3 regions of the Paenibacillus sp. A3M_27_13 genome follow, and region 3 is predicted to be linked to each of the others. Evidence: riboswitches for the same ligand, from Rfam matches in the RefSeq annotation. Region 3 holds a riboswitch; each other region holds the start of a gene.
The links. Region 3 has a riboswitch for glycine ahead of sdaAB (L-serine ammonia-lyase, iron-sulfur-dependent subunit beta). Riboswitches for the same ligand answer to the same signal wherever they lie in the genome.

Region 1 (11,111 bases), on a different contig from region 3:
CCTTTGCTCCGTCACGGCAATCAACATGTGACCAGCAAGTTCCTCATAGTCCCGGCCCAAATCGTAGCCAGCGATAAATCCAGCAGCTAGCAGCTCGGCCTGGAGTTTGCTCATATCCGTACCCTCAGGCAGTCTAAGGGCAAACTCATTAAAGGTTGGTGCGTTAAACGAGGCAGTTATGCCCTTCAAGCTCAGCAATTGCTCTAAAGCATAACGGCTTTTATGCAAATTTAGCTCGGCTACTTCCTTGATCCCCTGTCTACCCATGACAGACAAGTATACAGATGCAGATAAAGCTAGCAACGCTTGGTTGGAGCAAATGTTAGAGGTGGCCTTTTCGCGGCGGATATGCTGTTCCCGCGCTTGCAAGGTCAGCACGAAGCCGCGTTTACCGTTGCGGTCAGTGGTCTGACCCACAATACGGCCGGGGATACGGCGCATATGTGCCTGAGAAACGGCAAAGTATCCACAGGTCGGACCGCCGAGAGAAGAGGAGATGCCAAGTGGCTGTGCGTCTCCTACCACAATATCCGCGCCCTGTTTGCCGGGTGTTTCCAGCAAGCCAAGTGCTAGTGGATTGGCACTGACGACCAAAAGACCTTTGTGCGCATGGATGAGGTCAGCCATCGGCTTCAGGTTTTCCACGGCTCCGAAAAAGTTGGGGCTTTGGACCAAAACAGCCGCGGTCTGTTCCGATACGGCTGCCGCTAGCGCATCAGCATCCGTTACGCCGTCCGAACAGCCGATCTCCACGATGTCCAAATCCAATCCGCGTGCATAGGCTGCCAATACCTGACGTGCCTCCGGATGGACGGACCTTGATACGATAAGCTGTTTACGGCGGGTAGCTGCGGCGGACAGTGAGCCCGCTTCCGCCAGTGCAGTCGCTCCGTCGTACATGCTGGCATTAGCTACAGCCATGCCCGTCAATTCGCAAATATACGACTGAAACTCGAAAATGGCTTGTAGCTCGCCTTGGCTTACTTCCGGCTGATAGGGGGTGTAGGCTGTATAGAATTCCGAGCGTGAAGTGATGTGCTGGATGACGGACGGAATATGATGATCATAAATTCCTGCGCCAAGGAAGCTGGCATGTGTGTCTGTATTGGCGTTGTGTCCGGCCAGCTCGGCCAAGTGGCGGGTTAAGGCTTTCTCATCGAGTCGAGAAGAGAGAGGGAGTTCCCCTTGATATCGAATGGCCTCTGGAATGTCACTGAATAAATCATCAATAGATGATACACCCACCACACGCAGCATTTCGGTTTGATCCTGTTCAGTCATAGGGAGATAACGATGCTGCTTCATAGGTTCTGACTCCTTTCGAAAAGCAAGATTTTAGATCGTAAATTAGCTAATAAAAAAGTGTGTGAGATGAAAAACCCAGAAGTTCATATCTGACATATTTGCTTTATAGAAATAAAAAGAGTTTAAGATCAGCGCGGGCGTTTATAAAAGGGTGCTGCCACCACCTCGGCACGCAGGCGTTTGCCACGAATCTCAACCTCCAGCGGTGTGGAGAGGGCGCTAAAACGACTGTCCACCAAGGCGAGGCCCAGATTACGCTTCAAGGTGGGCGACTGAGTCCCCGTTGTGACCTCACCAATGTGTTGTCCTTCTGCGAATACCGGGTAATGGGCGCGTGGGATACCGCGATCAATCATTTCCAGCCCGATCAATTTGCGAGGAATCCCTTGTTCTTTCTGACGTTGCAGTGCTTCTCTACCGATAAAATCTCCTTTATTCAGCTTGACGAAGAACCCTAGACCGGCTTCGAGTGGTGAAATCGTGGCAGATAACTCCTGACCGTACAGCGGCAATCGTGCCTCAAAGCGTAGGGTATCCCGAGCACCAAGTCCAGCGGGAATCAGCCCATACGACTCACCGGAACGAAGCAAACCCTCCCATACAGCTGGTGCTTCTGCAGCAGGTATATAAAATTCAAAACCGTCTTCGCCCGTATATCCGGTTCGTGAGACCAGTGCTTTTGCTCCGAACAATGGCACGTTCTCATGGAAGCGGAAAGATGCCAGATTCGTAATGTCCGTATCTGCCACGGCTGCGGCAATACGTGCTGCTTCCGGTCCTTGCAACGCCAGCAATGCTATCGCATCAGACACATTCTCCATGTGAACGGATGTAGGCATATGACGAATTAGCCAATCCCAATCCTTATCGATGTTGGAGGCGTTCACAACGAGCATGTAGTGCTCCGGTCCTTTGCAGTAAACAAGTAGGTCGTCTACTACCCCTCCATCGGGGTAACACAGGAGTGAATATTGTGCCTGACCTGGTTCCAACTGGCTGACATCATTCGTGGTCACCCTTTGCAGAAAAGCTTCGGCCTCTTTGCCTTCAACCAAAAATTCGCCCATATGCGATACATCGAATAAACCCGCACGTTGCCGGACGGCCTCATGCTCCTTTTGAATGCCGCTAAACTGAACCGGGAGCTCCCAGCCGCCAAAGTCAATACAACGAACCCCAGACTGCGTCCCGTAGGACGAATATAGCGGTGTTTTTCGCAAATTAGTCATTTTTCCACTCCTATCCGGTGTGATCAGCTAAACAAAAAAGACAGGCCGAAAAAAACGTATAGACGGCAGTCTACACTCTTTTTTCAGCTCTGTCCTTGATACCAGAAAGTTACCCCGGTATGTACCGGGTTTCCCCTTGGGTGATCCGCTCCAATAGCGAATGCTCTCCAGAGATGCGTCCGGCAGAGGTCCTTTTGCCTGAGAGATTCACCTGCAATGCAGGTTTACTCCTTCGGCGCTACCTTCGGGATCAACGGTATATTACCTGGCTTTGCAGATAACAACTTGATCCGATTCGCGTGCACTTATGTCTCACAAGCGGCAACAGCTATGCGAATCTTTTTGGCAGTCTCTCCCTCCGCGTTCATCCGCGTTTGCAGTTGTCGGGGTGTTTCCCAAAGCATTTGCTATAACCCATTAATACGCAAATTCATTCAAAATGTCAATAAAAATGTCATCAAAAACAATAGAAAAAACATTTAATATATAAATAAGGATATGTAAGCGTTTGTTATAAGCTATCATATTTTTATATAGTACGCTATATGAGGTGATATGAAGTATTTTTGTTAGTATTATTGACATCAGTGTTCTTGTTGTCATAATCTTAACCTGTCTAGTACAGGTGAGCAAAAGCGATTTTATTCATATGGAAGTGAGGGGAACAGAATGAGTGAAGTAAAGCAGCAACTTTGGTATACAGACGAACATGAGTGGGTTCAGCGGACAGAGAATGGAACGGTACGAATTGGTATTACAGACTTTGCACAGCATCAACTGGGTGATATTGTTTTTGTAGAATTACCTGAGGCGGGAGCAACGATTGAGCAGGGAGCGGAGATCGGTACGATTGAATCGGTGAAGACAGTATCCGACCTTTTTGCTCCGGTGACGGGAACTATACTAAAAGTGAATGAAACGCTGGAAAGTACACCTGAGCTAGTGAATGAATCTCCCTATGAAAAAGGTTGGATGATCGAAGTAGAGATGGATAAAGATGTGGAGGAAGCCTTGGGCAAGCTACTGTCTGCGGATCAGTATGAGCAGTTGATTTCCGATGAGCAGTAATGGAGCATTGTAGTATGGAGTAAGAGGGTTATTTGTCTGCTCGATTTTTGTATAAAATAGTCGCTATGATTTGACGTAGCGGCTATTTTTTTGTCTTTTTGCAAACGTAATTACGTGTTTTATTCTGATTTAGAGGGTTGTCCCCATATAAGAATCATACATAATCCAGCACGGTTTTTCGACTAATTTCTATAGCTACAGGTCATATTAAGAAGAATTATGCAGGTATAATACCTTCCCGGATAATTTAAATTTAAATGTTGTCATCAACGTTCATGACGAAAGTACGTTTTCATTTCGTTGATGAAGATAGCGCTGTCATTTAGTATGAATTTTAAGAAAAGGTAGTGATGCTTACCTACAAGGAGGATTTGAATATGAGTACATTGGACGCAAAGCCAAGTTCAAAAGGAGGCACTCGTGTCGCCGTACAGCGTTTTGGCCGTTTTCTTAGCGGTATGGTTATGCCCAATATGGGAGCATTTATTGCGTGGGGGCTGATTACGGCACTCTTTATTCCGACCGGATGGTTCCCGAATGAAGGTTTTGCACAATTGGTTGACCCGATGAAAAATTATTTGTTGCCGTTACTGATCGGTTATACAGGGGGCACGATGATTCACGGACAGCGTGGAGGTGTGATTGGTGCCATTATGACGATGGGTGTCATAGTGGGAGCCGATATCCCGATGTTCCTGGGCGCGATGGTCGCTGGTCCGCTGGCTGCGTGGATATTGAAGAAGTTCGACAAGGCCATTGAAGGCAAAGTCAGATCAGGCTTTGAAATGCTGGTCAATAACTTTTCGGCCGGAATTATCGGTGCCATTCTAGCGCTGCTTGCCCATGTGGCGATTGGCCCGATTGTACAAATGATCAGTCAAGTGTTGTCGGCAGGGGTACAGTTCCTCGTGAACGCAGGGCTATTGCCGCTTGTCAACCTCATTATTGAGCCCGGAAAAGTATTATTTTTAAACAACGCGCTGAATCACGGAGTATTGAGTCCGATTGCGTTAGAGGAAGCTGCAAGAACAGGAAAATCCGTACTGTTTATGCTGGAATCCAACCCTGGGCCGGGGCTCGGTATTTTGCTAGCCTACTGCCTGTTCGGCAAAGGCTCTGCGAAGTCATCGGCTCCTGGAGCGGTCATCATTCATTTCTTCGGCGGGATTCATGAAATTTATTTCCCTTATATTTTGATGAAGCCGATTTTGATTCTTGCTGCTATAGCTGGGGGCGTTGTGGGAACCTTCTGTTTTATGTTGACAGGTGCCGGACTGGTTGCTGCTCCTTCACCGGGCAGCATCATCGCCTATTTTCTAATGACGCCAAAAGGCGGATATTTGCCAATGCTGAGCGGGGTGATCGCTGCTGCGGTCGTATCCTTTGCTGTTGCCGCAGTGTTACTCAAGACTAGTAAGCAAAAAGAAGAGGGGCTGGAGGAAGCTGCTTCCCGCCTGAAAGATATGAAAAATCAAAGCAAGAGTGCAAGTGCTAACGCCACTGTAATGGAAGATAACCACGAATCTGATCGTGCTGCTGAGATTGCCGCAGCTCGAACGCTCAAGGATAAATCCGAAGTGAACAAGATCGTCTTTTCCTGTGATGCAGGTATGGGTTCAAGCGCTATGGGCGCCTCGATTTTACGCAAAAAAATGAAGCAGGCGGGTGTAGGCGTAACAGTTACGAATACGGCAATCAGTGAAATTCCACAGGATGCGGATATTGTCATTACGCAAAAAACGTTGACAGACCGGGCTAAAACAGTAGCCCCGAATGCTGAGCACATTTCCATTGACAATTTTCTGAAGAGCCCTGAATACGAAGCGCTGGTTGAACGTCTGAAATCCGATTCTTAATCCCCGTCGTAGTCAGGCGGACTGTATGCAGTGTACGTCTCCTGCTGGAGGGATGAGCTTGGGAAGGAACGGTATGCGCTTATGAATATTACGAAACGACAACGTGACATCGTGGAATATCTTCTGGAGCAGTCCAAAGAGGTTACAGCCGGGGAAATTGCCACGAAGATCAATGTCAGCACAAGGACGGTTCATCGGGAACTGGGCGCAGTCGAGCATTGGCTGGCAGCTCATGAGGTGAAGCTGGAGAAAAAGTCAGGGATTGGTATCTGTATAGATGCTGACCCAGCTCAGCTTGTATGCCTGCGAAGGCAATTGCTGCATACAAAGTCAGACGAATATTCGGCTGAGGAGAGAAAGATCGTGGTTCTCTGCATGCTGCTGGATACACAGGAGCCGATCAAGCTGCTGGCGCTGGCTTCAGACTTGAAAGTCACGGTAACTACGGTCAGTCATGATCTGGACGAATTACAAGGCTGGATTGGGGAACGGGGACTCATGCTTGTGCGCAGACGAGGGTACGGGGTCGAGATTACAGGGCGGGAGACAGACAAAAGACGGGCGATTTCCGAGCTGGCTCTCGAATATTTGGATGAATCCGATCTGTTTTCAGCCCGGGAAGAACTTCGTTCTGTAACCCGTGTCGCCGACAAGTTGCTGGAGATGATTGGCAGAGATAACCTGCTGATTGTGGAAAAGGCCCTCTGGCAGCCCCATGAAAAATGGTTGGAAAACATGGTGGAAAGCAAATACATGGAGCTGCTGATTCAAATTTGCGTTTCGCTGGTACGTCTGCGACTCGGGTATGTTATAGATCCTCTTCTCTCGTATTTAAAAACAGATTCAGATGAAAATATCATGCTTCGCACAGCTATGGTGGAACGCATATGCACGGAGTTGTCAGAGGCGCTGGATATTGAATTTCCAGAGCCGGAACGATCTTATCTCAGGCTGCTATTTCGTGATGCCGAGGATCACTCTACCCGACTACTGCCGTTGGATGATCTCGTACTGTTGGAGTCGGTTCATGAGTTGATTCGTCGTGTGGAGGAAGAGACAGGCACGCCATTGGAAGAGGACCGTGTTCTGCGTGAAGGACTGATTGCCCATATGGCCCCGGTGTTCAAACGTTTGAAGGAAGGCAGGTCGATTCGTAACCCCCTCCTTCAGCAAATCCGCAAGGATTACAGCAGCTTATTCGACTCAGTGAAAAAGGCTGCGGCGGACATGACAGAAATGAAAGTACCAGATGAAGAGATCGGATTTCTCGTCATGCATTTTGGCGCTTCGCTGGAGCGGCTACGACAATTGCGGCGGGAGGTGCGGGCCATCGTAGTCTGCACGAGCGGTATTGGATCATCCAGACTTTTGGCAACAAGGCTCGCCAAAGAGCTCCCACAGATCAAAATTGTGGATAGGGCTTCATGGTACGAGGCGGCGCGGATTCCCAAGGAGGATTATGATCTGATCATTTCGACAGTAGAGCTACCGCTTGAACCGGATCGGTATCTTAAGATCAGCCCGTTGCTGACGCAGGAGGAGAGTGATCGCCTGCGTCAATTCATCCAGCATATTACACTCAATCATCCCAATGACCATCAGCAGGAACAGGCTGTTCAGCCTGGTCAGGATATAGAGTGGCTTACCGGTCTGCGGAAAAGTCTTGAGGAAATTGTACACATTGTACAGCAATTTCAAGTGTATCCGCTGGAAAATCAGGGGATGGATATGGCGGCGACCGTAGAGGCTATATGCATGTTGGAGGCGGGGCGGGGGAATATTACAGAGCCTTCTGCGGTTGCTGCACAGCTCATGGAAAGAGAGCGCCAAGGTAGTCAGGTGATCTCTGATACCTCCATTGCTTTAGTTCATACGCGCAGCCACTATATTCGCAAGCCTTCGCTTACCTTGTATAAGCTGGCAGAGCCGCTGTTGGCGGATACAGGCGAACAGGTAGAATGCGTGCTGCTCATGTTGGGACCTCGTGAGCTGCCGAGAGAAAGCTTGGAGGTATTGAGCGAGATTAGTGCATTACTCTTGCAGGAAGACATGGTTACGCTACTGGAACACGGTAGCAGGGATCATATTGTCAATTATATATCGAGTGAACTAGCTGAATTTTTCCACAGTAAATTAGGGACAGGGAGGAACCTACCGTGAGTATTATGACGATAGACAAAGTAAAAATGAACGCAACCGCCAAAGACAAATATGAGGCGATTCGTATGGCTGGACAAATCCTGCTGGATGCAAGACATATTTCAAGTGAGTACATTGACAAGATGCTGGAACGCGAGGAGATCGTGTCCACCTATATTGGGAACGGGCTGGCTATTCCACATGGCACCAAGGAATCCAAGATGCTTATTCAATCCACAGGCATCTCCATCGTTCAGTTTCCGCAAGGCATAGATTTTGGGGAAGAAAAAGCATACATGGTAATCGGCATTGCAGCACAAGGCGGCGATCATATGGAGATTTTGACGAGTATCGCTGTGGTGTGTGCGGAGGAAGAAAATATGGATAAACTTCGCAACGCGGTGACCCCACAGGAAATTATAGATCTGTTCGAAAGTGAGATGGAGCTATGAGAGCCGTCCACTTTGGAGCAGGAAATATTGGTCGCGGCTTTATCGGATTGATTCTGTCGCGTGCAGGCTATGAGGTTGTCTTTTCAGATGTCAACGACACCCTTGTATCCGAGTTACGTCGTCGTAAACAATACACCGTAGAGCTAGCCAATGATACAAAGGATACGGAGCTGGTCACGAATGTAACGGCGATTGACGGCAGAGATGCATCCGCTGTAGCGGATGCGGTAGACCATGCTGATCTGGTAACGACCGCGGTAGGGGTTAGCATCCTCAGGCATATTGCAGCAGGTATTGCCGAGGGAATAGCGCGGCGGGTGGAGCGAGGGGCAGGCCCGCTGCATGTGATTGCTTGCGAAAATGCAATCGGAGGCAGCGCCCAACTGAAAGAGCATGTTTTTGCGCTACTGGATGAGGCGACTCGTGTCAAGGCAGAGGCTTCGGTATATTTCCCCAATGCTGCTGTAGACCGGATTGTGCCGATCCAACACCACGAGGACCCGTTACATGTGCAGGTAGAGCCTTTTTACGAGTGGGTGGTGGATCGTTCACAAATGGCACCTGAGCATGAAGAAATCGAAGGCATCCTGTACGTGCAGGATCTAGAGCCTTACATTGAACGAAAGCTGTTCACGGTGAATACGGGGCATTGCGTGGCAGCCTATCTTGGTTATACCGCAGGTTATGCTACCATCCAGGAGGCCATGAAGGATAGCAAGGTGGTGGATTCGATACAAGGGTCACTGGAGGAGACAGGAGCAGTGCTTGTGAAGCGCTTCGGTTTGGATCAAGGGGAGCATAAGAAGTACATCTCTAAAATTTTGGATCGCTTCCGCAATCCTAATCTGACAGACGATGTTACTCGAGTCGGACGTTCACCGTTGCGCAAGCTGTCTCCAAATGATCGTCTTGTACGTCCCGCGCTCCAAGCGCAGGAGTATGGCATCCCGACGGATCATCTGGCGTTAGGAATGGCGGCTGCCTGTAAATTTGATATTACGGAGGACCCCGAGGCAGTCGAGCTTCAGCAGGTGATCCGCAGTGAGGGACTGGGTGTGGCGCTAACGCGTTATACTTCCATAACCGCAGATCACCCGTTACATCGGCAGATATTGGAGCAATATGATATTATAAATTCATAAAACAACGAATTATAAACATCTATTCTCGGAAATCCTCTTGAAGACAAAGCATCGACATCAACACTAACGTGTTCTGTAGAGATGTGCTTCAAGAGGATTTTTATATGCGTGATTTACATCACATAACAACCTGCTTAAATTGTTTATATTGATAATGATTATCATTATCTATAAAATGAAATCATTACTATTATAACTATTAGGGAGGATTATAGTGAAACCGATCTATATTACCTTAGGGTTTTTATTTTTGGCGCTTGGAGTTATTGGTGTAGTGCTACCGTTGCTACCGACTACACCGTTTCTGCTGCTAGCGACCTTTTTCTTTATGCGGGGGTCCGAAAGGATTCACCAGTGGTTTTCGAATACCTCTCTGTACCAAAAGCATCTAGAGAGTTTTGTTCAAACAAGGTCGTTGAAGCTGTCTACGAAAATCACCACATTGGGCTTAGCGTCAGCGATGCTGATTACAGGCTTTATTTTCACCCCTAATATGTGGGGCAAAGCGCTCATCGTCTTGGTCATCCTTTTTAAATATTATTACTTTATATTCCGAATCGGAACAGTGAGAAACGCTGCAGCAGAAATAACGCCTTCATCTTCACTTGCCCCTACTCCGAAAAAAAGGTCTAAAATGGTCGACAGCCGTCTGCTCGGTCTAGTGGAACATTCTCGGAAATATATCGTATTGGGTGTGCTTGTGCAGTGGATCGGTCTTTTGGGGAGTATAGCCGCTGTGTTGTCTATGGCCTTTGTTATGCAGCAGGCATGGGAAGGACAAGTGACTCGCAAGCTGATTCTATCTATGACGGTCATTGTTATTGCTGCTATTGCAGTTCGCTGTCTGAGCAATTATGCAGCCAGTATGTTATCCTATCGTGCTTCGGTAAATGCTAAAAAAACGCTGCGCTCGCAAATTTACGGCAAGTTGCTCAAAATGGGACCCGCATATACAGATCATACCTCCACCTCGGGGGTTATACAGGTTGCTGTAGAAGGGGTAGAGCAGCTTGAAACCTATTTCGGTAGATACATGCCTCAGCTATTTTACAGTCTGCTTGCCCCTGTAACGTTATTCATCACCCTCTCTTTTGTCAGCTTCAAAGCAGCCATTATACTGTTGATCTGCGTTCCCTTAATTCCAGTGTCGATCATTGTCATTATGAGGATGGCTAAAAAGCTTTTTCGGAAATATTGGGGCAGTTACGTCAATCTGGGCCACAGCTTTTTGGAGAATGTACAAGGTCTGACTACGCTCAAAATGTACGGAACAGACCAGGATAAACATCAGGAAATGAACACAGCAGCGGAGGATTTTCGCAAAATGACGATGAAAGTGCTGACTATGCAGCTTAACTCCGTGGCCATTATGGATCTTATCGCATTTGGTGGTGCCGCTGCGGGTGTACTGGTCGCGGTAAGCGAATATTCTTCAGGCCATATTGGCTTGGCGGGAGCAATCATCATTGTTTTGCTGTCGGCAGAATTTTTCATTCCTCTGCGTCTGCTGGGTTCTTACTTTCATATCGCCATGAACGGAATGGCAGCAAGCGACAAAATATTTCAAATGTTGAGTACTGAGGATCTTATACAAGGACAAGAAAGCATAGAAAACACAGATATTCGACTGGAACAGGTGAGTTTCGCCTACGACGAAAGAGATACCTTACGAAATATATACATGGATATTCCCCAGGGCAGCTTTGTTTCAATTGTTGGGGAATCAGGCTCTGGTAAAAGTACGGTAGCCGGATTGATCGTTGGGCATCACGAGGGGTATCGAGGAAGTCTGACGATTGGAGGAAAAGAGCTTACCGAAATTTCAGAAGGAAGCCGCATGCGTCACATGACCTGGATCGGTTTTAACAGCTATATTTTTAAAGGCACAGTGGAAGCAAATTTAAAAATGGGCAATGAGCA
Region 2 (11,111 bases), on a different contig from region 3:
AACATTCATGAATTGTCCGGCGTAGAACCGAATCCGCGCTTGTCCACCGTTAAGAAGGGTATCGACATTTGCCGAAATGAAAAAATCGACTTCTTACTTGCTGTAGGCGGTGGAAGCGTTATTGATTGCACCAAAGCCATCGCAGCAGGGGCTGAATATGACGGCGATGTGTGGGATATTATCAACAAAAAGCACATGCCGACCCAGGCTCTGCCATTCGGCACCATCCTCACACTCGCCGCCACCGGTTCAGAAATGAATCCGGATTCTGTTATCACCAACTGGGAAACGAACGAAAAATACGTATGGGGCAGCGCGGTAACGCATCCGAAATTCTCGATTCTGGACCCAAAAAACACCTTCTCTGTGCCACGTGATCAGACGGTATATGGCATGGTGGATATGATGAGCCATGTGTTTGAACAATATTTTCACAATGTTAAAAATACACCGTTGCAAGATCGTATGTGCTTTTCCGTGTTGCAAACCGTGATCGAAACTGCACCTAAGCTGCTGGAGGATTTGCACAACTACGAGCATCGTGAAACGATTTTATATGCCGGAACGATTGCCCTTAACGGAACACTACAAATGGGCTACTTCGGGGACTGGGCTTCGCATACGATTGAACATGCATTATCCGCTGTATATGATATTCCTCATGCTGGCGGTCTGGCGATCCTGTTCCCCAACTGGATGAGACATACGGTGGATCAGGATGCTGCACGCATGAAGCGGCTGATGCTCAGCATGTTTGATTTAGATACCACTGGTAAAACGGATAAGGAAATTGCTTTGGAGGGGATTGATCGCCTGAGTGCATTCTGGACAAGTCTCGGTGCCCCTTCCACCCTGGCCGATTACAATATTAATGATGAGCAATTGGAAAAAGTCGCAAACATTGCAGCCCGTGAAATGGAATACGGAGGCTTCGGTAATTATAAAAAGCTGAACCAAGAAGATATTTCAGCTATTTTGCACGCATCGTTATAACATTCAAAAGGGAGTGTCCTCAAGCCTGTGATGACTGAGGGCACTCCCTTTTGGAATTTATGAATTAACCGTTTGTCCTTTTTCTTCTACTTGGATAGCTGCCCCTACACTGGCACCTGCAAGAATGCCCTTTTTCTTACTAGAATTCAGAGAATCCATATAGGTTCGGGTTTCTGCGACTACAATTCCTGATAAGCCGAGCAGGGCAATCAGGTTCGGGAAAGCCATCATTGCGTTAAAGATATCTGCCAGCAGCCAAATCGCATCCAGTTTAATGAACGCGCCCCCGGCAACCAGTAGGATGAACAGATAGCGGTATGGCTTAATCCACTTGACCCCAAGCAAATATTCAACACAGCGTTCCCCGTAATAGTTCCAGCCGAGCATGGTGGTGAACGCAAACATAATCAGAATGATTGTGAGCAGTTCTGCCCCCAGCGGGAATGCGCTGGAAAATGCTTGCTGAGTCATCAGGCCCGCATCGGTAGGCCCGCTCCACACACCACTAACCAGTAGCGTCAACCCGGTCATCACACAAATAACCATCGTATCAATAAACACGCCTGTCATGGAAATTAGCCCTTGCTCCGCAGGCCATTTGGTTTTGGCAGCTGCGGCTGCAATCGGTGCGCTTCCCAATCCGGCCTCATTGGCAAAAATACCTCTGGCTACCCCACTTCGCATCGCCAGCATAATCGTAGCTCCGGCAAATCCGCCCGTTGCAGATGTAGTTGAAAATGCCGAATGGAGCACCAGCGCAATTGCGGCAGGTAGTTGGTCAGCAAACCGAATCAGTACGATGAGACAGATCAGTACGTACAAGCCTGTTTTAAAAGGAACGACCTTCGTCGATACCTTGGCAATGCTTTTGAGTCCTCCAATAGTAACAAGTCCTGTAAGGATAGCAATAATCAGTGCCGTTACAATGGGCGGAACGCCAAAACTGTTTTCGGTCGAAGATACAATCGCTTTGACCTGCGGAAACGTTCCAATCCCGAACAACGCTACCAGCATGCCCGAAAAAGCAAACAGCATCGCCAGCGGTTTAAAACGGCGTCCCAGACCTTTCTCAATATAATACATCGGGCCGCCGGAAAATTGCCCATTCCGATCCTTCACCCGGTATTTTACCGCAAGTACACCTTCCGCATATTTCGTCGCCATCCCAAAAAAGGCTGCAACGACCATCCAGAACAAGGCACCCGGCCCGCCCAGCTTAATGGCTGTCGCTACGCCGACAATACTTCCTGTGCCAACTGTAGCCGCCAACGCTGTACTCAAAGCCGCAAAACTACTTACATCCCCGCTGCCTTCATTCGGGGCCTTACCGATCAGCTTGATCGCCAGGGGCAGGCGGAATACCTGCAGCATCTTCAAACGTATGGTCAGCCACAACCCCGTTCCCATGACAAGAATGATGAGAGGCGCCCCCCATATCCAACTGCTAATCGCTTCTAACACATGTACCAAATTCATTTCAACCCGCTCCTCCAGCATATTAGAAAACAAAAAAGAGTCAAATCCGCTGATTCGACTCCTGGAGAGGTTAAAGGCACGAAAAAATACAACCATCTTGCGCAGGTTTCTGCCTCTAATAGCTTATAAAAAAGCCTAGGGCATTCCCTGTCACAGGTTATTCGCGTCTCTGTCCTTTTGCCTGAGAGTTTAAGCAGATGTTCTCTGCGGTGCACCTTCGGCGCCCAATTAAGGGTCTCTCCAGAGTTCTGTCCGTTTACGGTCCCCGCTTGTTGCTGTAATCAGCCTAAGCACCTGAGAGTTTTGCCCCTTCGGTCGGAACTTTCGTTCCATCTCCCGCAAACATCAACCAGACATATGAAATTTTTATTTATTATACAGAAAACTTTCAGCTTATTACAAGTGAAAAGTTTGTGAAGCCCTCTGAAACATTATTATTATGTCTATCAAAAAAAGCGGGTACAGCAGATTGCATCCTTAGGATGTCCTCTGCTATACCCGCCCGAGAAAATTTGGAATTACAATTCTTCACCATTGGTTGCTATCACATTTTTATACCAGTTAAATGAGTCCTTTTTGGAGCGTTTGAGCGTTCCGTTACCGTCATCATCCAGATCAACGTAAATAAATCCGTAGCGCTTGGACATTTCGGAAGTAGACATGCTCACAAGGTCGATAGGACCCCAGCTGGTGTAACCAATCAGATCAACACCGTCGGCAATCGCTTCCTTCATTTGGGCAATATGCTGACGCAAGTAATCAATGCGATACGTATCATGCACAGAGCCGTCTTCTTCCACCTTATCATACGCACCCAAACCATTTTCCACGATGAACAGCGGCTTTTGGTAGCGGTCATAAAACGTGTTCAGCGTAACACGCAGGCCGATCGGATCAATTTGCCATCCCCAGTCAGAGGACTGTAAATATGGATTTTTCACGCCGCCAATCAGGTTTCCTGCTGCTTTCTCGCCTTCTGGACCTGCAGATACGGTCAAGGTCATGTAGTAGCTGAATGAGATATAATCGACCGTGTTATTTTTTAAAATTTCGGCATCGCCTGGTTCTGTGTGTATAACAACATTATTTTCTTCAAAATAACGATCCATGTAGTTGGAATATTCCCCACGGGCATGCACATCCGTAAAGAACAGGTTCATCTGATTTTCATGCTGGGCTTTCAGTATATCCTGTGGGTTACACGTATGTGGGTAGCTTTCCAAACGAGCCAGCATACAGCCGATTTGAGAGCCCGGGATGATCTCATGTCCTCGTTTTGTCGCCAGTGCACTAGCTACAAATTGATGATGCAGTGCTTGGTATATCGCTTGCTGCTTGTTTTCTACGCGGTCAATGACCACCCCGCCACCAGTAAACGGACTCATGGTCATTACATTGATTTCATTAAAAGTCAGCCAGTATTTTACTTTATCCTTATAACGCGTGAACACAGTTTCGGCATAATTTACGTAGTGCTGTATAACTTCACGACCCAGCCAGCCATTATACTTCTGAGTCAAACCCAGCGGTGTCTCATAATGTGACAATGTTACCAGCGGTTCAATACCATATTTGCGCAGCTCATCAAATACATTATCGTAGAATTGCAGTCCCGCTTCATTCGGCTCGGCATCATAGCCATTCGGGAAAATCCGCGACCAGTTGATGGACATACGAAATACCTTAAAGCCCATTTCCGCGAACAATGCAATATCTTCTTTGTAGTGGTGGAAGAAGTCCACACCTTCACGTTTTGGAAAACGGGCATTGACTTTGCCTGCCAAAATGTCTTCGAGTCGCTCGGACGAAATCTCCATAGCATGATCGTTCTTGCGCTCTGCTTTGGGTACATAGGCAACCATGTCCGCACTGGACAATCCTTTTCCATCTACGTCAAAAGCACCTTCCAATTGGTTGGCTGCGGTTGCCCCGCCCCACAAGAAGTTTTTCGGAAATCCTTTTAGCGTCTTCGTCATGGTATAAAAACCTCTTTCCGTATTTAAGATTTTTACTTTGGTCAAGTAATCCCATCAAGTGCTGCAAATGTGAATCAATACCTAACGGTAACCGTTCTTCCTTTGAAAAGGATTGACAGATGCTTTAAAATAGACGTAATGCCTTCATAAGCATCCTAATCGTTGTAACGCGTTTCATGTCAAGTATTTTTTTCTTATGTGAGGAGAAGCATCATGTCGAATCTTGATCAAATTGCAAAACTGGCGGGCTTTTCCAAAGCTACGGTATCCAGAGTATTAAATCAGTCACCCCATGTCAGTCACGAAACAAGAACTAAGATTTTAAAAATCATGCAGGAATTGGATTATGTTCCTAATCGGAATGCCATTTCTCTATCCAAGGGTCAGACGCTTCAGATCGGTATCATTACTTCAACTATTAATGAAATTGTTCTGGCTTTTCTGGACAGCTTTGTGGAAGTAGCCGGCCAGTATGAATTCCAAACCATTATTTATACTTCGGGAGAAGACAAAAAGAAAGAGCTTCAAGCCTTTGAGGATTTAAAAAGAAAAAGAGTCGATGCGCTGGTCATCATTTCCTGCGTGAATGACACTGATTTTTTGAGTACCTATTGCAAATATGGCCCGATCGTTTCGTGGCAACGAATGGAGCATACCGATATTCGCTCCGTCGCTATGGATCAGTATGAAGGATATATGTTAGCGCTAAAACATTTGATACAAAAAGGCTATACTCGTATAGCCAATGCTTTTGGTCGTCCGAGCAGCATCAATACCCATAGCAGACAACGAGCCTACGAACAGATCATGAGTGAGCACAATCTTCCAGTGTTGCAACACTGGAATCACTCTTCTATTTATAATATCCGTGATGGCGAACAGGTCGTACGGGATTTGTTACAGCGTCGGGAAGAATTCCCAGAGGCTATTTTATGTGCTAACGATTATGTAGCAGTGGGCATTCTCTGCGAAGCACGCAGACAACGGCTGAACGTACCGGAAGATCTGGCGATTGTCGGATTCGATAACACGGAGCTGGCGCATACGATGGGGATTACAACGATTCAAAATCCCATCATGGCTCAAGCACAAAATGCTTTTTTCATGCTTTCCCCTCAGCTGATTGGACGCCAAATGGAGCTTCATTCGCTAGAGTACTGCCTCATTGAACGTACGACCACGTAAGGTAACGATTTACTTGCAAATTAGGCAAAAGGGCCTTGATATGAAATATTTTTTGTCGAATCAGAATAAAATATGTTGAAATCGCTTTTTTTTGTGCTACAATAGCACTATATCGAAGGATTGTGACCGGTGATGCGGGCAATGCCTGAGTTCAATTGAGTGCTATTGCTAACAATAGTGTTGAATTGTGCTTAGGCATTTTTTATTGGTAAAGGATGGGAGGGGGAACTTCAATGATTATTGAGAAGGTGCTCAATAACAACGTCCTATTGACTAAAAACGATAAAGGCAAAGAGGTCATCGTGATGGGAAGAGGTATTTCCTTCAAAAAGGTGGCTGGCGATCAAGTCGATGATGATAAAATAGATAAGATTTTCATGTTAAATGAAAACGAGTTCACGGCTAAACTAACTGAACTGCTGAACGATATTCCAGTGTCTCATCTGGAGGTCGTGAATGAAATCGTAACCCATGCAACGGAAGTGCTGGATACGGAGTTAAGCGATAATATTTATTTAACATTGACCGACCATATTCATTTTGCCATACAACGGCAAGAAAAAGGACTGGCACTCCAAAACGCGATGCTGTATGAAATTAAACGCTTTTACAAAAAAGAATTTGCAGTTGGACTGGATGCTCTCCAAAAAATTGAAAATACGCTCGGAGTAAAATTGGGCGAAGATGAAGCGGGATTTATTGCATTGCATATGGTGAATGCACGGATCGACGGTAACGAAATGAAATCTACACTGAAAATGACCGAGATTGTCCAACATATATTGAACATTATTACGTATCATTACGGAATTGTGCTGGATGAGTCTTCTTTTAGCTATTCGAGATTTTTGACACATTTGCAATATTTTGCGATGCGAGTGATTCGCAAAGAAGTCATTCACAGTGGTGAAGAATTTTTGTACAACCAGGTGAAGCAGACGTATACCGAAGCTTTTGCTTGTGCCCAAAAGATCAATGAGTATCTGGAAAAAACATACGATCAATATTTAAGCAAGGATGAATACGTATATCTAACTATCCATATTCATCGGGTAACTGAGCGTAATAACATATAAGATTAACAACTTCATATCCTCATCGTTCATGGATTGTGACTGGTAAGGCAGGCAAAACCTAAACTGATGGTGAAATCGACGTTCCTCTATAGGAGAGTGCGTAGTTTTCACCACGAGTTTAGGTTTTTCTTGTTTACAAGTTTAAAAAGGTGCACGCCGGCGCATCTTAGCAACAGATGTAAACAGTAAATCCTATCAGTAGCAAGAATAACCCATAAGGAGTTCTGAACATGAGTGATAAAGAACTATCTAAAAAAATAGTGACCCTCGTTGGTGGCGAAGAGAATGTCAATTCGGTATTCCATTGCGCTACACGCTTGAGATTTAAATTAAATGATCGTACAAAAGCAGACAAAGCCGCACTGGAAGCAACCCCTGGTGTCATTACAGTAGTGGAAAGCAGCGGCCAGTTTCAAGTGGTCATCGGTAACAATGTAGGTCAAGTGTTTGAGCATATGATGGCAGAAACGAATTTGCAGGATGCAGACAATCCTAATGCCAAAAAAGAAGAATCTTCTGAAAAAACGAATTTTCTTGGCAAAGCGGTCGATATCATTTCCAGCATTTTTTCTCCCATTCTCGGTGCTCTTGCCGGGGCAGGTTTGCTTAAAGGGCTACTGGCGTTAATTTTATCTTTTCAATGGATTAATGATAAAAGCGGTACGTACCTGATCCTAAGTGCAGCTTCCGACAGTGTTTTCTATTTTCTACCTGTGTTTTTGGCTATTACATCGTCCCGTAAATTTAAGACAAACACCTTTGTATCGGTGGCAATCGCTGGAGCTCTGGTCTATCCAGCAGTTATAACGGCGGTAAGCAACCCAGAAAGATTGGCGTTTTTAGGTATTCCGATCATTCTGATTAATTACAGTTCCAGTGTCATTCCAATTATTCTCGCGGTCTGGGTTCAGTCCTATGTGGAGCGCTGGTTCAATTCCTTTATCCATCAATCGGTTAAAAACATTATCGTGCCGATGCTTTCGCTCCTGGTCGTTATTCCGTTAACATTTCTGGCCTTTGGTCCAGTAGGTAACCTGATCAGTCAGGGCTTGGCAAACGGTTTTACATGGGTATACAATTTAAGCCCACTAATTGCCGGGGCTGTTGCCGGGGCATTCTGGCAAGTGTTTGTTATTTTCGGCGTACACTGGGGCTTCGTTCCGGTCATGCTGTCGAATATTGCAACATTGGGCTATGACACGATGCTTCCGATGCTTACAGCAGCCGTACTTTCTCAGGCTGGTGCAACATTGGGGGTATTCCTGAAATCCCGGAACACTCAGATGAAGGCTTTGGCAGGTTCCTCTACGCTGGCCGCTATTTTCGGGATTACAGAACCAACAATTTATGGCATAACTTTGAAATTGAAAAAGCCGTTCATTTATGCTTGTATTTCCGGGGCAATCGGCGGGGCGATTATCGCTTCTGGCGGAGCGCACGCACAATCCTTTGCATTACCGGGTCTACTGGCGTTGCCGACTTATTTCGGACCTGGATTCTTGTGGGTAGTCATCGGTTTGCTCGTTGCCTTTGTACTTGCAGTTGTATTGGTTATGATTTTGGGCTTTGATGATCCAAAAGAAGAAACTGCAAAAACAGAAGCTGCACCCGTAAAGAAAGAAATGGCAATCGAGAAAGAAATTCTCGTAAGCCCACTGCAAGGTAAAGTATTGCCTTTGGAACAATCTTCTGATGTTGCTTTTGCTTCAGGTGCTATGGGGAAAGGAATCCTCATTGATCCTACAGAGGGTGTGCTGACATCTCCTGTCAATGGAACGATTACGACAGTATTCCCGACCGGACATGCCATCGGTATTACTTCCAATGACGGAGCAGAAATTCTGATTCACGTGGGTGTTAATACAGTGAAGCTGAAAGGACAATTCTTTGACAAGCGCGTCAAGGAAGGCGATATAGTTAAGCAAGGACAACTGTTGCTTGAATTTGATATCGAGCAAATTAAGGCAGCAGGCTATACTACGGCTACGCCGATTATCGTAACAAATTCCGCTCAATACCTGGATGTGTTGAACACAATGGAAACTGAAGTGAAGCGTGAGGATTACTTGTTGACTGTTGTGGTCTAACGTTTAACTTTCAGACTAGAGCATTTTGCATAAATCCCAGGAGCGTTTTCAAATCAGCAGTATATAGATCGAAACGCTTTAGTTCGTCTATATACTGTACTTACAAGCGTTGGGAATCGAATTATGCAAAATGCTGATTAAAGAAGCTTTCCCCATGGAAAGCTTCTTTTTTTATACATAATGAGACAAGTGTTACAGCGAAAAATGGAAATATCATTTATTGTAAGTGTAAGAATGTAAAAAAAGGAGGATTTCTGTGAAAAAAGGATATATCGCCGGGTTAAGTGTCATTGTGTTGCTTATCATTGGTATCGCTATTTCAGCTGTAGTTAAATTTCAAGACCTAGAGCAGGTTGTTCTACAAAAAGACAAAGAAATCCAAGCGAGCAAAAGCAATTACCCAGAAATATATGACCACTTGAATGCGGTTACATTTGATGGTTTTAAGAGTTTGATTCAACAGGATCAAAGTGTATTTGTCTATGTCGGCAGACCGAGTTGTGGCGACTGCAATCGGTTTGAGCCTAACTTTAACAAGATGATCGAACAGTATAATCTAGGCTCTAAAATTACTTTTTTGAACGTTCACAAAATCCATAAGGACAAGCCCCAATGGAATAAATTCAAAGAGGATTACAACGTTAAATACACCCCCACCATTGCAGAATTCAGAAACGGCAAGCTGGTTGATAAAATAGAATGGACGCCTAAAAGAGATCTCAGTACAGACGCTGTAAAAGAGTGGCTGACCTCCAAGAAACTTATTTTATAAGTCTCTTTTCTATCCATTTCATTACGCACACAAAGAACTGTTTATGCAAAAAAAGGTATTCATTCGTGTAGCGCATGAATACCTTTTTTAGGAATGTACAGGTCATCTAAGCTCTAATAAAAAATAGTTCCTACTACTCTTCACTGCCTTCTGATAAACCTCGTTCGTATCTATCAGTCCCTATATTGTAGACACTTCATAGAGTATGATCGTCAATCGAATCAGGAAATTCATATCGGATAATATCCGTTTCGGATACGATATGTCCGATTTGTGACTCAATGAATTCTAAATCTCCCTCTACTGCCCCTATAAAATGCTTTGTACCGGGTTCTATGACGATGACCTCACCAGGGCTGACTGTCTGTGTCACGCCATTGATAGAGACACTCCCGGTTCCAGAAACTATAGTCCAAACTTCTTTACGAAACTGATGCTCATGATAGCTGATAAATCTCCCATTTGAAATGACCACGCGTTTGGTCACTGTCTGCAATCCACTTGCCGCCTGTTGATGGGATAATACGGTTTGCTTTCCCCAGAAGCGCTCCTCAAAACGCGGGCCGATTTCAATTTCTGCCACCATATCCTTAATTCCTGTTGACGACTGTCGATCCGTAACCAGCACGCCATCTGGACCAGCAACGACAATAATGTCTGGAACATTCCAGATGCTAACCGGAATCTCCAGTTCATTGATGATATGCGAGTCATGTGAAGCTTCTGAAATATATCCCGGGCCACTCAGCTTCGAACTTACTTCCCGTACCAAAGAATCCCATGTGCCCAAGTCTCTCCACTCTCCATGATAGGGAAGCACGGAGAGCTTATGAGTATGCTCTACTACCGCAATATCGAAGCTAGTTTTAGGTAAGTCTGCGTAATTTGTCGAAAGAGATTCATAGTCGGCTGGTAAACCCATTTGCTCCAGAATATCCAACAAAAAGCCCAGTCTAAAAGCAAACACCCCGCAATTCCATAAGGCCCCTTCACGGATCAACGCTTCTGAACGGATCAGATCCGGCTTTTCAACAAATGAACTAACCCTGTAATATGGCTGGTCAAGTGAAGGAGAGGCTGAAGGCACAATATATCCGTATTTATCTGAGGGCTCCGTTGGGGCAGCCCCCATTAATGCGATATGGCTTCCTGATTGCTCTAATATCGAAGGAAGCCTACGCAGATGCTCGAAAAATTCATCCCCCGCATACCCGTCCACAGGCATGACCCCTACGATCTCATCGCGTGATGCACCTGCAACGTCATGCAAGTAGGCCGTAGCCAGGGAAATGGCCGGGAAGGTATCCCGTTGAGTCGGCTCCTCAATAACTACAGCATCTCCGCCAATTTGCCCCCGAATCAGCTCGGCCTGAGTTCCACTCGTTGAAAAATAGGCCTCATCTGCCAAATTCGCCTCATCTAATTGCCTCCATATTCGTTGCAGCATGCTTTCTGGACGTTCATCATGACGTAAAATAGAAAGAAACTGCTTGGGGCGGTTCACATTGGATAAGGGCCATAGACGTTTACCCGAACCTCCAGATAA
Region 3 (11,111 bases):
TCGCAGCAGCTAACAGAGCATTAAACAATCTTGGAGATAAGACGCCTGCTCTCTTTTTCAACAACATCTATGGATATATGGATGCTCGTATTGCAATGAATGTGATGGGCTCCTGGCCCAATCATGCCCTCATGATGGGAATGCCAAAAAACACGCCGCTCAAGGAGCAGTTTTTTGAATTTGCCAGACGCTATGAACAATTTCCGGTGCCCGTGAAGCGGGAAGAAACCGCTCCTTTTCATGAAGTCGAGATTACAGAGGATATTAATTTGTTTGATATTTTGCCGTTGTTTCGTTTGAATCAGGGGGACGGAGGGTTTTATCTGGATAAAGCAATTCTAGTTTCACGCGATCTGGATGACCCGGACACCTACGGTAAGCAAAATGTCGGTTTGTACCGGATGCAGGTAAAAGGCAAGAACCGTTTGGGCATCCAGCCTGTACCACAGCATGATATTGCGATCCATATCCGTCAGGCTGAGGAGCGCGGCGAAAATCTGAAGGTCGCTATTGCCCTCGGATGTGAGCCTGTGATTACAACGGCTGCTTCTACGCCGCTGCTGTACGATCAATCCGAATATGAGATGGCGGGCGCCATTCAGGGTGAGCCTTACCGTGTGGTCAAAGCGAAGGATGCAGATTTGGATCTGCCTTGGGGAGCTGAGGTCATTTTGGAAGGCGAAGTGTTAGCAGGTGAACGTGAGTATGAAGGTCCATTCGGTGAATTCACAGGTCACTATTCCGGCGGTCGCGCGATGCCAGTCATTCAGATTAATCGTGTATATCACCGCAAACAGCCTATCTTTGAGCATCTGTACATCGGGATGCCTTGGACCGAAACGGATTATATGATCGGTGTGAATACAAGTGTACCGTTGTTTCAGCAGCTTAAGGATGCTTTTCCTAATGAAACCGTAGCCGTTAATGCCATGTATACGCATGGGCTGGTCGCTATTATTTCCACGAAAACCCGGTATGGCGGCTTTGCAAAGGCTGTGGGAATGCGTGCGTTAACGACTCCGCATGGATTAGGGTATTGCAAGCTGGTCATTGTGGTGGATGAGGATGTCGATCCGTTCAATCTGCCGCAGGTCATGTGGGCTTTATCCACCAAGCTTCATCCAAAGCATGATGCTGTCATTGTTCCTGGCTTGTCTATTTTACCGCTTGACCCCGGCTCTGATCCGGCAGGTATGACGCACAAAATGATATTGGATGCGACGACACCTGTAGCACCGGATATTAGAGGACATTACTCGCAGTCGCTCGATTCCCCGTTGGGTGTAGCAGAATGGGAGAAAAAGTTGAGCCAAATGCTTCGTTGAATATTTTTAAAAACAAAAAAAGATTAAAGGAGTGCTGACAGATGCATATTTGTCCCCGTTGTGAATCTAATCGTTCGGAGGTTGTTACCCGCTCGCCAGTTAAAGGCGCCTGGGAGGTTTTGTTGTGCCCTGTATGCCTGTTCACATGGCGGACCTCAGAACCGGATAGCATTACTGATCCAGCAAAGTATAAATCGGCGTTCAAGGTAAACCCCAAAGATATTCCGAATGCTGCTCATGTTCCTCCTATTCCAGAGCGGATATAGGGTCGTTCGTAAGTAGCCGTAAATTATGGTACTTTGAAGTTATAGGCCAAATGTAAAGGGGATTATACTTCATGCAGACACCAAGGATCGGTAAGGAACTGTTCACGCTACTGGACGGTAAGGTATTGGAGGACAAGCAGCATGAAGCAATGATGCTGCTGACGGTCACGGAAGATCAGTGGCCGCACATAGCGATGATTAGTGTGGGCGAAGTTGTAGCGCTGGACGAGGGGAATTTGCGTCTGGCACTATGGCCAGGCACGACCACGACGGGCAACATGATTCGTACCGGGAAGGCGACGCTTGCGGTGTTTACCGGGGGGAAGGCGCATTATGTGCGGTTGTCGCTGGAACATCTGCCTGCTTTGCCCGAAGCCAAGCATGTACGTGAGCGATTTGCGGCTCATGTTTTTGCAGCCAGAGAAGATTCGGCCCAATATGCGGATATCTTGACAGGTGTCACGGTCCGTCTCAAGGAACCGGAATCGGTGATCCATCGCTGGAAGGAAACGGTGGCCGAGCTGTTAATGTAAAGCCATCTGATTATGACAAATAATCTATGTATTTACCAAGTTTACCGTTAAAATAAATGCGGGGAATAAGCGCTTACAAGGGATCGCGCTGAGCTTGTTGGAACAGGAAATTAGAGCGCGAGGGGAAGCCTGTTTCTTTTGAAGGAAAAATAGGAGGGATGAATATGTCTCGTTTTGACAAAGTAGATCAGCTATTGAAACATTTCGTAGCAAATGGGCCAGCAGGTTGCGGTTGTGCCATTGCCCAGAATGGTCAAGTGTTGTATGAAGGGTATCATGGATATGCTGATCTGGAAGCCCGAAAACCAATCACTGAGGATACAGTGTATCGCTTATTTTCCATGACAAAGGTTGTTGTCTGTGCGGCTGCACTTATGCTGTACGAACGCGGGCAATTTTTGTTGAATGAGCCTTTGTATGAATATTTTCCCGAATATCGTAATGCGCATGTATTCAAAACCGCTCCTAACGGATACACCTATGTGGATAAGGCGGAGAAACCCATTTTAATTAAGCATATATTCAATATGAGTGTGGGTCTTCCCTATGCTTCCGAGTCTTCAGAGACAGGACGGGCCATGCAAAAGGTCCTTAGAACGTTAAAGGAAAAGCAGGGGAAATATGATCTGCGCACAGAAATTAAAGCGCTTTCTGAGATTCCACTTTCATTTGAGCCGGGAACACGCTGGTTATACGGATATGGACATGACCTGGTTGCAGGTCTTATTGAAGTGATTTCAGGTAAATCATTAGGGCAATTCCTAAAGGATGAAATATTTGACCCGCTTGGAATGAACAATACAGGTTACCGATATCGTGGAGATATTGAATCGCGAATGGCCTCCTTTTACCAACGGACAGACGCCGGAGAGCTAGAGAAAATAGAGGGTTTCTTGGATGAATATCATCAGCCCGATGCTCTATATGAAAGTGGGGGCGCAGGTCTGTATTCGACAGTTAAGGAGTACCTTACATTTTCACAAATGCTGTCGAATGGAGGTATGGTAGATGGTGTGAGGCTATTAGGGAGAAAAACTATTGATTTAATGCGCACCAATCATCTGAATACAGATCAATTATTGGATTTTACTAATTCTTATCATACAGGTTATGGTTACGGACTGGGCGTGCGCACGTTAATTGATAAAGCGGCTGGGCATGCAAATAGTTCTATTGGAGAATTTGGCTGGACGGGAGTAGCAGGCACTTGGGTTTCTATAGATCCAAGCGAACAATTCTCCGTCGTTTATATGCACCAACTGGCTCCTAATATGGAAGAATACCATCATTTGAGAGTTCGCGCAGCAGCTTATAGCTGTTTGTAAATGCGAGGTTGTGGGTCTGTTGGGTAAACTCTTCACTATGGCTCTGAAGCTACACAAATTGTAATGTCTAATCTTTATCAGAAATGATCTAGTTAATAAGGACCAAATTTCCTTCGAAGCCTAAACTATTCTTTTCCATATGACGACATAAAACGTAGGTGTAAGGATTTTGCGAAATCCTTAATTTAAGTTTTGGAATGGGAGGGAATTAGATTTTGAAGAATAGATGGTCCGGTTTTCTGGCGTTGGTCATCCTGATTTCAAGTTTTACATCATATGCAGGGTTTGCATCTGCTGCGGATGCGGTGCTTTCCAAGATTGTCCTTTCCTCTAACGAGGTAACTTTGCAGCAGGGAGATACGGCTGCGTTGACGGCTACTGCTGTTTTTAGCGATGGGACAACCTCGAATGTAACCGTAAGCACGGATTGGAAAAGTGATAATACAACTATTGCTACCGTGTATAACGGTACAGTTTCGGCCAAGGCTGAAGGGGAAGCCACCGTGGTTGCGACCTATAAAGAGAAGGTGCAATCGGTTCAGGTACATGTAACGAAAAAGGTTAAGGCGCTGACATCCAGTGTACAAAGCCTGAACTTGCGTTCAAGCGGTACAGGACAGGTTGATTTGACAGCGACATACAGTGATAATACAACAGCTCAGGTTTCGGGTGATGCTACTTGGACCTCCGATAATCAAAAGGTAGCCACAGTAGTTAACGGATTGGTTACCGCTCAGGGAGCAGGTACAGCCAATATTAAGGCCGTATATGGTCAACAGACCGTAACCATTGCTGTGCAGGTGGAGCAGGTTAAACGTCTCGATGTCAGTTCATCAGAGGTTTCTCTTTTGCTGAAGGATACTGAGAAGGTTAAACTTACGGCGACGTTCCCGGATGGATCGGTACAGGACGTAACAGAGTCCGCTGAATGGAGCTCCAGCAATGCAGCTGTGGCGGATGTACTGAAAGGCACCATTACCGGCTACAGCGCGGGAAAGGCGACAATTACAGGTAAATATGGCACGATGTCCGCTACGATTTCGGTAGATGTCGATCAAACGAATAAGCTGAAAGCCAGCGAATCCAATATTTTTCTCCGTCTGGATGAATCTAAAAAAATACAAGTTTCTGCCGTTTATCCGGATGGGACGGTAACGGATATCACAGATAAAGCTACTTGGACATCAAGCGATGAAAAAATTGCGACTGTGAATAAGGGAACGATTATGGCCATTGGAGCGGGTTCGGCTACGGTGACCGCTAAGTATGGAGATAAGACTGTTTCGATCAAGACAGATGTCGAAACCTCCAGATATTTGGATTTGAGTGAGGACAAGCTGAGCCTGAATGCCAAGGAATCCAAAAAGCTCAAGCTGACCGCAACGTATGTAACAGGTACGGAAGAAGATATCACAAGTAAGGCAGAGTGGAAGTCCAGCAATGAAGATATCGCTTTTGTCAGTGCGGGAGAAGTCACGGGTTATAAAACAGGTGAGGCTACGATCACCGCTTCTTATGGTGGCAAAACAGTTACAGCTACGGTATCCGTAAATGTACCCGGTGATCTGTCTCTGTCCTCCAAAACGGCAACGATTGATATTGATGAGAACTATACTGCAACTTTGACGGCTACTTATGCGGATGGGCGTAAGGAAGATGTAACACAGGATGCAGAATGGGCTTCAAGCGCGGAAGATATTGCTTCTGTGTCCAAAGGAACGATTACGGGTAAATCCGCTGGTAAAGCGGTTATTACAGCGACCTATAATGGCAAAAAACTGACGATTAACGTACAAGTAGGCCTTGTAGATCGTCTGGAAACAGACTCGCGTGTAATTGCGCTTGGTGCTCAGGAAACGAAGCAGCTAAAAGTAACAGGAGTTAAGAGTGGCGGTACAAAAACAGATGTAACCAAGGACGCCACCTGGACAACTAGCAATGTAAAAGTGGTTGAAGTTAGCGAAGGTTTGATCAAAGCGAATGGTAGCGGTAAGGCAACGGTGACTGCTTCATATGGCAAGCAAAACATTACGTTTACGGTAGAAGTGGACGTAGCGCAAAAGATTGAAGCGGATGCAATCGCGCTATCGCTCAAATCTGGAGATCAAAAAACCATCGCGATTGTGGTTAAATCGAGTGATGGTAAAGAAAAGGACGTTACGACCCAAGCTGAATGGAAAACGTCTAATTATAAGGTAGCCACTGTTAAAAAGGGTCAGGTTACCGCGGTCAGCTACGGTAAAGCTAACATTCAGGCGAAGTTTGGCGGGAAGATAATCAGTGTACCCGTGGATGTTGATACGCTTAAATATCTGCAAACAGACGAAGTTGCTTTGAATTTGAAGGCAGGACAGCTGGCTAAGGTTACGGCTACAGCCACGTATAAGGATGAGTCGGAGAAGGATGTTTCCAAACCGGCTGTCTGGTCCTCGTCCAGAATTGTTGTTGCGACCGTCAAAGACGGTAACATTAAGGCACAGGGCAAGGGCAAAGCAGTAATTACTGTGAAATATGCAGGTAAAATGACGAAGATACAGGTAACCGTTCAGTAAAAAAGAGAGCAAGCATACGTCCAAGGACGACATGCTTGCTCTTTTTTTTAAGGAGGCTACCGCTTATAAATTATGACTTATCCTTCTTGGTCGGTGTGTTGCGTGTAAGTGATTCGGTCAAACGCTTGCCAGTCGGCGTCTGGGCCAAGCCGCCTTTGGCGGTCTCGCGGTGCTTCGACGGCATCGCACTGCCGACTTCAAGCATCACGTCAATGACTTCGTCAGACGGAATAGCGCTGCGCACACCCGCCAGAGCCATATCCGCTGCGGCAAGCGCAGTCACGGCTCCCAGCCCGTTGCGCACGATGCACGGAATCTCCACGAGTCCGGCGACGGGATCGCAAATCAGACCGAGCGTGTTCTTAAGAGCGAGACCTACGGCGTGAACAGCCTGTTCAGGCGTACCACCGCGCAGCTCGACCATAGCGCCAGCGGCCATCCCGATAGCTGAGCCAATCTCAGCCTGACAGCCTCCTTCCGCGCCAGAAATGAATGAGTTGTTGGCGATCACGTAGCCAATGGCTCCAGCGGCGAACAGGCCGTTCACCATATGCTCATCATCCCAGCCGAACCGCTCCTGCGCACTGATGAACACACCAGGGATAACCCCACATGAGCCTGCGGTAGGCGTGGCCACAATGCGACCCATGGATGCATTAACCTCCGACACGGAGAGGGCATAAGCCATGGCAAGCGCGGAGGCATCACCGGAGCAGGTTTCCCCTGACCGCAGATACTCGGCTAGGCGCTTGCCGTCACCGCCCGTCAATCCACTGCGGGATACGGTGTCTTGTGTCTGACCGCGATGAACGGCTTCCTTCATGACTTCATAATAATCAGACATTTGGCGAAAGATTTCTTCCTCCGTTGTATTCGTCTCTTGTACCTGCTCTTGAATCATCAAACGGCCAATTGTGGTGGATTCTTCAGCGCATAAAGCGCTGATTTCATGCAGATGGCTAAACCGCATCGGATTCAGCTCCTTTTTTCAAATTAATCATCTTAATTTCATACATATGAGGTAAAGAACGCAGTTCCGCAATCAGTTCAGCTGGAGCAGAACTGTCCGTTTCAATGGCGGTGAGTGCTTCACCATCCCGGCCTTTGCGATCTACGTGCATATAGGCAATGTTAATGTGGGCCGCGCCCAGCGCTGAAGTTATCGCGCCCAATGTACCAGGCTTATCCGAGTGGAGAAGCACCAGCGTAGGCAGCTCCCCGGTCAGATTGACCCGGAATTCGTTAAGCTGCTGGACATGGATGCTGCCGCCGCCGATGGAGGAGCCCAACAGTGTGCGCTGATCCTCGCCCTTCCACAGCTCGAAACGGACAGTGTTCGGATGAGGCGCGGGGAGTCCGCTGACGGCGAATTCCACGGCCATCCCGGCTTGCTCTGCCCATTGCTCGGCATCCGGAATCCGGTGATCGTCCGTATCGTAATTAAGCAGCCCTGCGATGAGCGCCAGGTCTGTACCGTGTCCTTTATACGTGTCGGCAAAGGAGCCGTATAGCGTCATGCGGGCACGGTCAGGCTGCGTCCCGAGCCAGTGCCGGGCAACGCGTGCGAGCCGCACCGCGCCTGCGGTGTGTGAACTGGAAGGTCCGGTCATGGCCGGACCGATAATAGAAAATACATCTTTGAAACGCATGGTGTGGCCCCCTGTATGTTCTAATACCATACTATATGGTATTTCCGCGTCTTTGCGCGGTTATGACGGTTCCTAATGCTGACGCACAATGTGAGCACAAAAAAGGACAGGATAAGGAAGTTTCCCTTATCTCTGTCCTCGTTACCTGAGAGTTTCGTGCGGTGTTCTTACCGCCTTACCCCTTGGGTGGCTTGCGCTCTCTCCAGAGTTGCGTCAGATGACGATACATGGACCTGAGAGATTATCCGCCAGCCGGGTGCTGGCGTCTTGCTCCTTCGGTGCCGCCAGAGCGTAGGCTCCCTGGACAGACTCTCCCGTCATCTTCATTCGCGTATACCGTTCTACATGTCTTTCTTAGCGTAATGTATGCCGTGCTCGGTGTCAATCACAGGTTTAATTTTTACATAAACAGGTGCGTTCCCAATAAAAAAGATTAAAATTTACATAATTATGGATGAAATCAGGAAGGAATTAGAAGATTGGCGGCTAATCTGATAAAGGACAAGTATATTTATGGAAATCATAGGAGGGATATTGACGTATGGTAAAAGGCTTGCGATTCACAGGTTCACGCTTAAAAGGGATGTTGCATCTAGCAGCGATCGTATCACTGCTGATTGGGATCTTCGTTCCATTCGGTCAGGTCAAGGCGGAGGGAGCATTGACAGTAGCCGAAGCACTTCAGCGCCAAAGCAGTGGAGGTACGGTGACGGTGGAAGGTTACATCGTCGGACATGCTACCGGATCGAAAACGGCTAACTTTTCTTCCCCGTTCGCGAATGATTTTAACGTACTGATTGCTGACCAGGCTAATGAACGTAATACGTCTAATCTGTTGGATGTACAGCTGACTTCAGCGTACAGAGGGCAATATGGGCTATCAGGCCATCCTGAGCTGATCGGCAGCAAAATTCGTGTGACGGGTACACTCGGCGCCTACAATAATTTTGGTGGAGTGAAAAGCCCAAGCGCTGTTGAACTGGTGAGCGGAAGCGAGCCGGGGGAACCAGGCGAACCTGGCAACCCGGGTCAACCCGGTACTACACTGCCGGATGGAAAAGGCAAAAAGGTGCTGTTCGATAATACGCACGCACAGACCGCTGGTGCAGCAGATTGGGTCATTGAAGGCGCCTTCTCCGACTTTGCCAATGGACTGCGTAATGTAGGCTTTACGGTAGACCAATTGAATCGTCCCATTCCTTTTACTTATGGAGAGCAGGCCATAACATATGACAAGCTGCGCCAATATGATGTGTTCATTATTGGTGAAGCGAATGTTGCCTTTAAGGCATCCGAGCAGGCTGCCCTGCTGCAATACGTGAATAGCGGGGGGAGCGTCTTCTTCATCTCCGATCATTATAATGCGGACCGTAACAAAAACCGTTGGGATTCCTCCGAGGTTATGAATGGTTACCGTCGTGGAGCCTATACTAATCCGGCCAAGGGCATGACTGCAGAAGAAGCTGCATCACCGGCGATGCAAGGATTAACAAGCTCCGATTGGCTGGCGGCCAACTTTGGCGTTCGTTTCCGTTACAATGCGCTGGGTGATGTGAATGCTACCGAAATTGTAGCCGCAGATCAATCTTTCGGCATTACCAAGGGTGTGCGCTCGATTGCAATGCATGCAGGATCTACGCTGGCTATTATTGATCCTACCAAGGCTAAAGGCATTGCTTATATCCCTTCAGGCACGAAAAAATGGGGTAATGCGGTAGACCAGGGAGTTTATAACGGCGGGGGCCGTGCGGAAGGACCTTATGCCGCTATCTCCAAGGTAGGTCAAGGCAAGGCAGCGTTCATCGGTGATTCTTCCCCTGTAGAAGATGCTACACCGAAATATGTGCGTGAGGAAAACGGACAGTCGAAGAAGACATATGATGGTTTTAAAGAAGTGGATGATTCCACCTTCCTGGTGCAGACGGTTCAATGGCTTGCATGGAAGCAGGACTACACGAAATTGTCTGATGTGGCAGGTTTGACTCTGGATCAGCCAACGAAGCTTCTGCCATTTGAGGAGCCTGCGGCTTCCACAGAACCGCAGCCTGAGCCTTGGTCTGCTCCAGCAGCAGGCTACAAATGGTACGATCCTAGAACGTTCAAGTCTGGCTCCTATGGAGCGGCTTCGTAATTATCGCCAGAAGCTCAATGTGAGCTGGTATTAGTTAGTCGTTTGATCCCTGCAGAGGGATCAGGCGACTTTTTTTGTGATGAAAATTAACCTGTGGTTGGTTATTTCATTACATTTTGTGCCAGAAAGACCGCGCTACTGCTGGATCATTGATTTTTTAAATGATGTTGATAGCATAATCTTAATTGATATATCCATATACTGGTGATAGGATGTATTCAAATTATTCCGACAAAAACGGTATGTAATGTTCATGAGAGGTTTTAAACATCAAACATGGTGAGAATAAGCGGGACAAGACCATGGAGAATGGAGGAAGCGCGCATTGAATACCGGACCCGTGTTGGAAATTAAAGGATTATCCGTATCTTTTCGCATCAATGATCAATATCACCCCGCAGTCGACCATCTGGATCTGACGGTCAACCCCAATGAAGTGCTGGCTGTAGTCGGAGAATCCGGCTGTGGCAAAAGCGCGCTGGCGCTTTCGATCGCACAACTGCATGACATGGAACGCACGCGTGTAGAGGGAGAGGTCCTTTTTAAAGGCACGGACCTGAACCGTCTTTCTTCAGGGCAAATGAATAAAATCCGCGGAGCGGGCATTGGCATGATCTTTCAGGACCCGCTGACAGCACTCAACCCGTTAATGAGCATTGGTAAGCAGATTGAGGAAAATCTTGATTATCATACGTCACTATCTACGAAGCAAAAAAGGGAACGTGTGCTGGAGCTGCTGGAAAGCGTAGATATACCGAATCCTGTGCGTGTGTATGAGCAGTATCCGCATGAACTGTCAGGAGGGATGCGTCAGCGTGTGATGATCGCGATTGCCATAGCTTGCCGACCTTCTCTTATTATCGCAGATGAACCAACTACTGCGCTCGATGTAACGATCCAATCGCAAATTCTCGACTTGCTCAAACAGCTTCAACAGGAGAGTGGGAGCGGAATTATCTTGATTACGCATGATCTTGGTGTTGTGGCAGAAGTAGCCGACCGTGTGGTGGTCATGTATGCCGGAGAAATCGTGGAGAGCGCTGATGTTTTTGAATTATTCAGGCATCCACAGCATCCGTACACGCGTTCTTTGCTTGCTTCCATGCCGGGATCGCATACCAAGGGGGAATCACTGCATGTCATCGGCGGCATTGTTCCCTCATTACAAGATATCCCCCGCAATAGCTGTCGCTTTGCCCCGCGTATTCCCTGGATTCAGCAGGGAGTGCATGAAGACCATCCCCAACTAAATGAAATTTCCCCTGGACATTGGGTCCGTTGTACATGTTACCAGCATTTTCATTTTGAAGACGAGGCAAAGGGGGAAGCT

Region 1: it holds a riboswitch for glycine, as region 3 does, so the genes downstream of both, gcvT (glycine cleavage system aminomethyltransferase GcvT) here and sdaAB (L-serine ammonia-lyase, iron-sulfur-dependent subunit beta) in region 3, are expected to answer to the same signal.
Region 2: it holds a riboswitch for glycine, as region 3 does, so the genes downstream of both, NLX82_RS16595 (alanine/glycine:cation symporter family protein) here and sdaAB (L-serine ammonia-lyase, iron-sulfur-dependent subunit beta) in region 3, are expected to answer to the same signal.

What each region holds. Positions count from the first base shown of each region.
Region 1 covers NZ_JANAVE010000001.1:1,410,498-1,421,608, reverse strand. Annotated here, with positions in the region: gene gcvPA (aminomethyl-transferring glycine dehydrogenase subunit GcvPA) at 1-1,305, opposite strand, end outside; gene gcvT (glycine cleavage system aminomethyltransferase GcvT) at 1,434-2,534, opposite strand; glycine riboswitch at 2,711-2,809, opposite strand; gene gcvH (glycine cleavage system protein GcvH) at 3,204-3,602, shown strand; gene NLX82_RS06255 (PTS mannitol transporter subunit IIBC) at 3,980-5,458, shown strand; gene NLX82_RS06250 (BglG family transcription antiterminator) at 5,540-7,618, shown strand; gene NLX82_RS06245 (PTS mannitol transporter subunit IIA) at 7,615-8,049, shown strand; gene NLX82_RS06240 (mannitol-1-phosphate 5-dehydrogenase) at 8,046-9,191, shown strand; gene NLX82_RS06235 (DUF454 family protein) at 9,406-11,111, shown strand, end outside.
Region 2 covers NZ_JANAVE010000004.1:77,416-88,526, forward strand. Annotated here, with positions in the region: gene NLX82_RS16590 (iron-containing alcohol dehydrogenase) at 1-993, shown strand, start outside; gene NLX82_RS16595 (alanine/glycine:cation symporter family protein) at 1,051-2,469, opposite strand; glycine riboswitch at 2,629-2,723, opposite strand; glycine riboswitch at 2,742-2,818, opposite strand; gene NLX82_RS16600 (glycoside hydrolase family 1 protein) at 2,988-4,445, opposite strand; gene NLX82_RS16605 (LacI family DNA-binding transcriptional regulator) at 4,659-5,630, shown strand; gene licT (BglG family transcription antiterminator LicT) at 5,864-6,706, shown strand; gene NLX82_RS16615 (beta-glucoside-specific PTS transporter subunit IIABC) at 6,937-8,793, shown strand; gene NLX82_RS16620 (thioredoxin family protein) at 9,050-9,565, shown strand; gene NLX82_RS16625 (sugar phosphate nucleotidyltransferase) at 9,762-11,111, opposite strand, start outside.
Region 3 covers NZ_JANAVE010000005.1:8,842-19,952, forward strand. Annotated here, with positions in the region: gene NLX82_RS18040 (non-oxidative hydroxyarylic acid decarboxylases subunit C) at 1-1,325, shown strand, start outside; gene NLX82_RS18045 (non-oxidative hydroxyarylic acid decarboxylases subunit D) at 1,367-1,591, shown strand; gene NLX82_RS18050 (pyridoxamine 5'-phosphate oxidase family protein) at 1,663-2,124, shown strand; gene NLX82_RS18055 (serine hydrolase domain-containing protein) at 2,289-3,449, shown strand; gene NLX82_RS18060 (Ig-like domain-containing protein) at 3,665-6,001, shown strand; gene sdaAA (L-serine ammonia-lyase, iron-sulfur-dependent, subunit alpha) at 6,072-6,971, opposite strand; gene sdaAB (L-serine ammonia-lyase, iron-sulfur-dependent subunit beta) at 6,961-7,650, opposite strand; glycine riboswitch at 7,862-7,977, opposite strand; gene NLX82_RS18075 (DUF6359 domain-containing protein) at 8,192-9,781, shown strand; gene NLX82_RS18080 (ABC transporter ATP-binding protein) at 10,107-11,111, shown strand, end outside.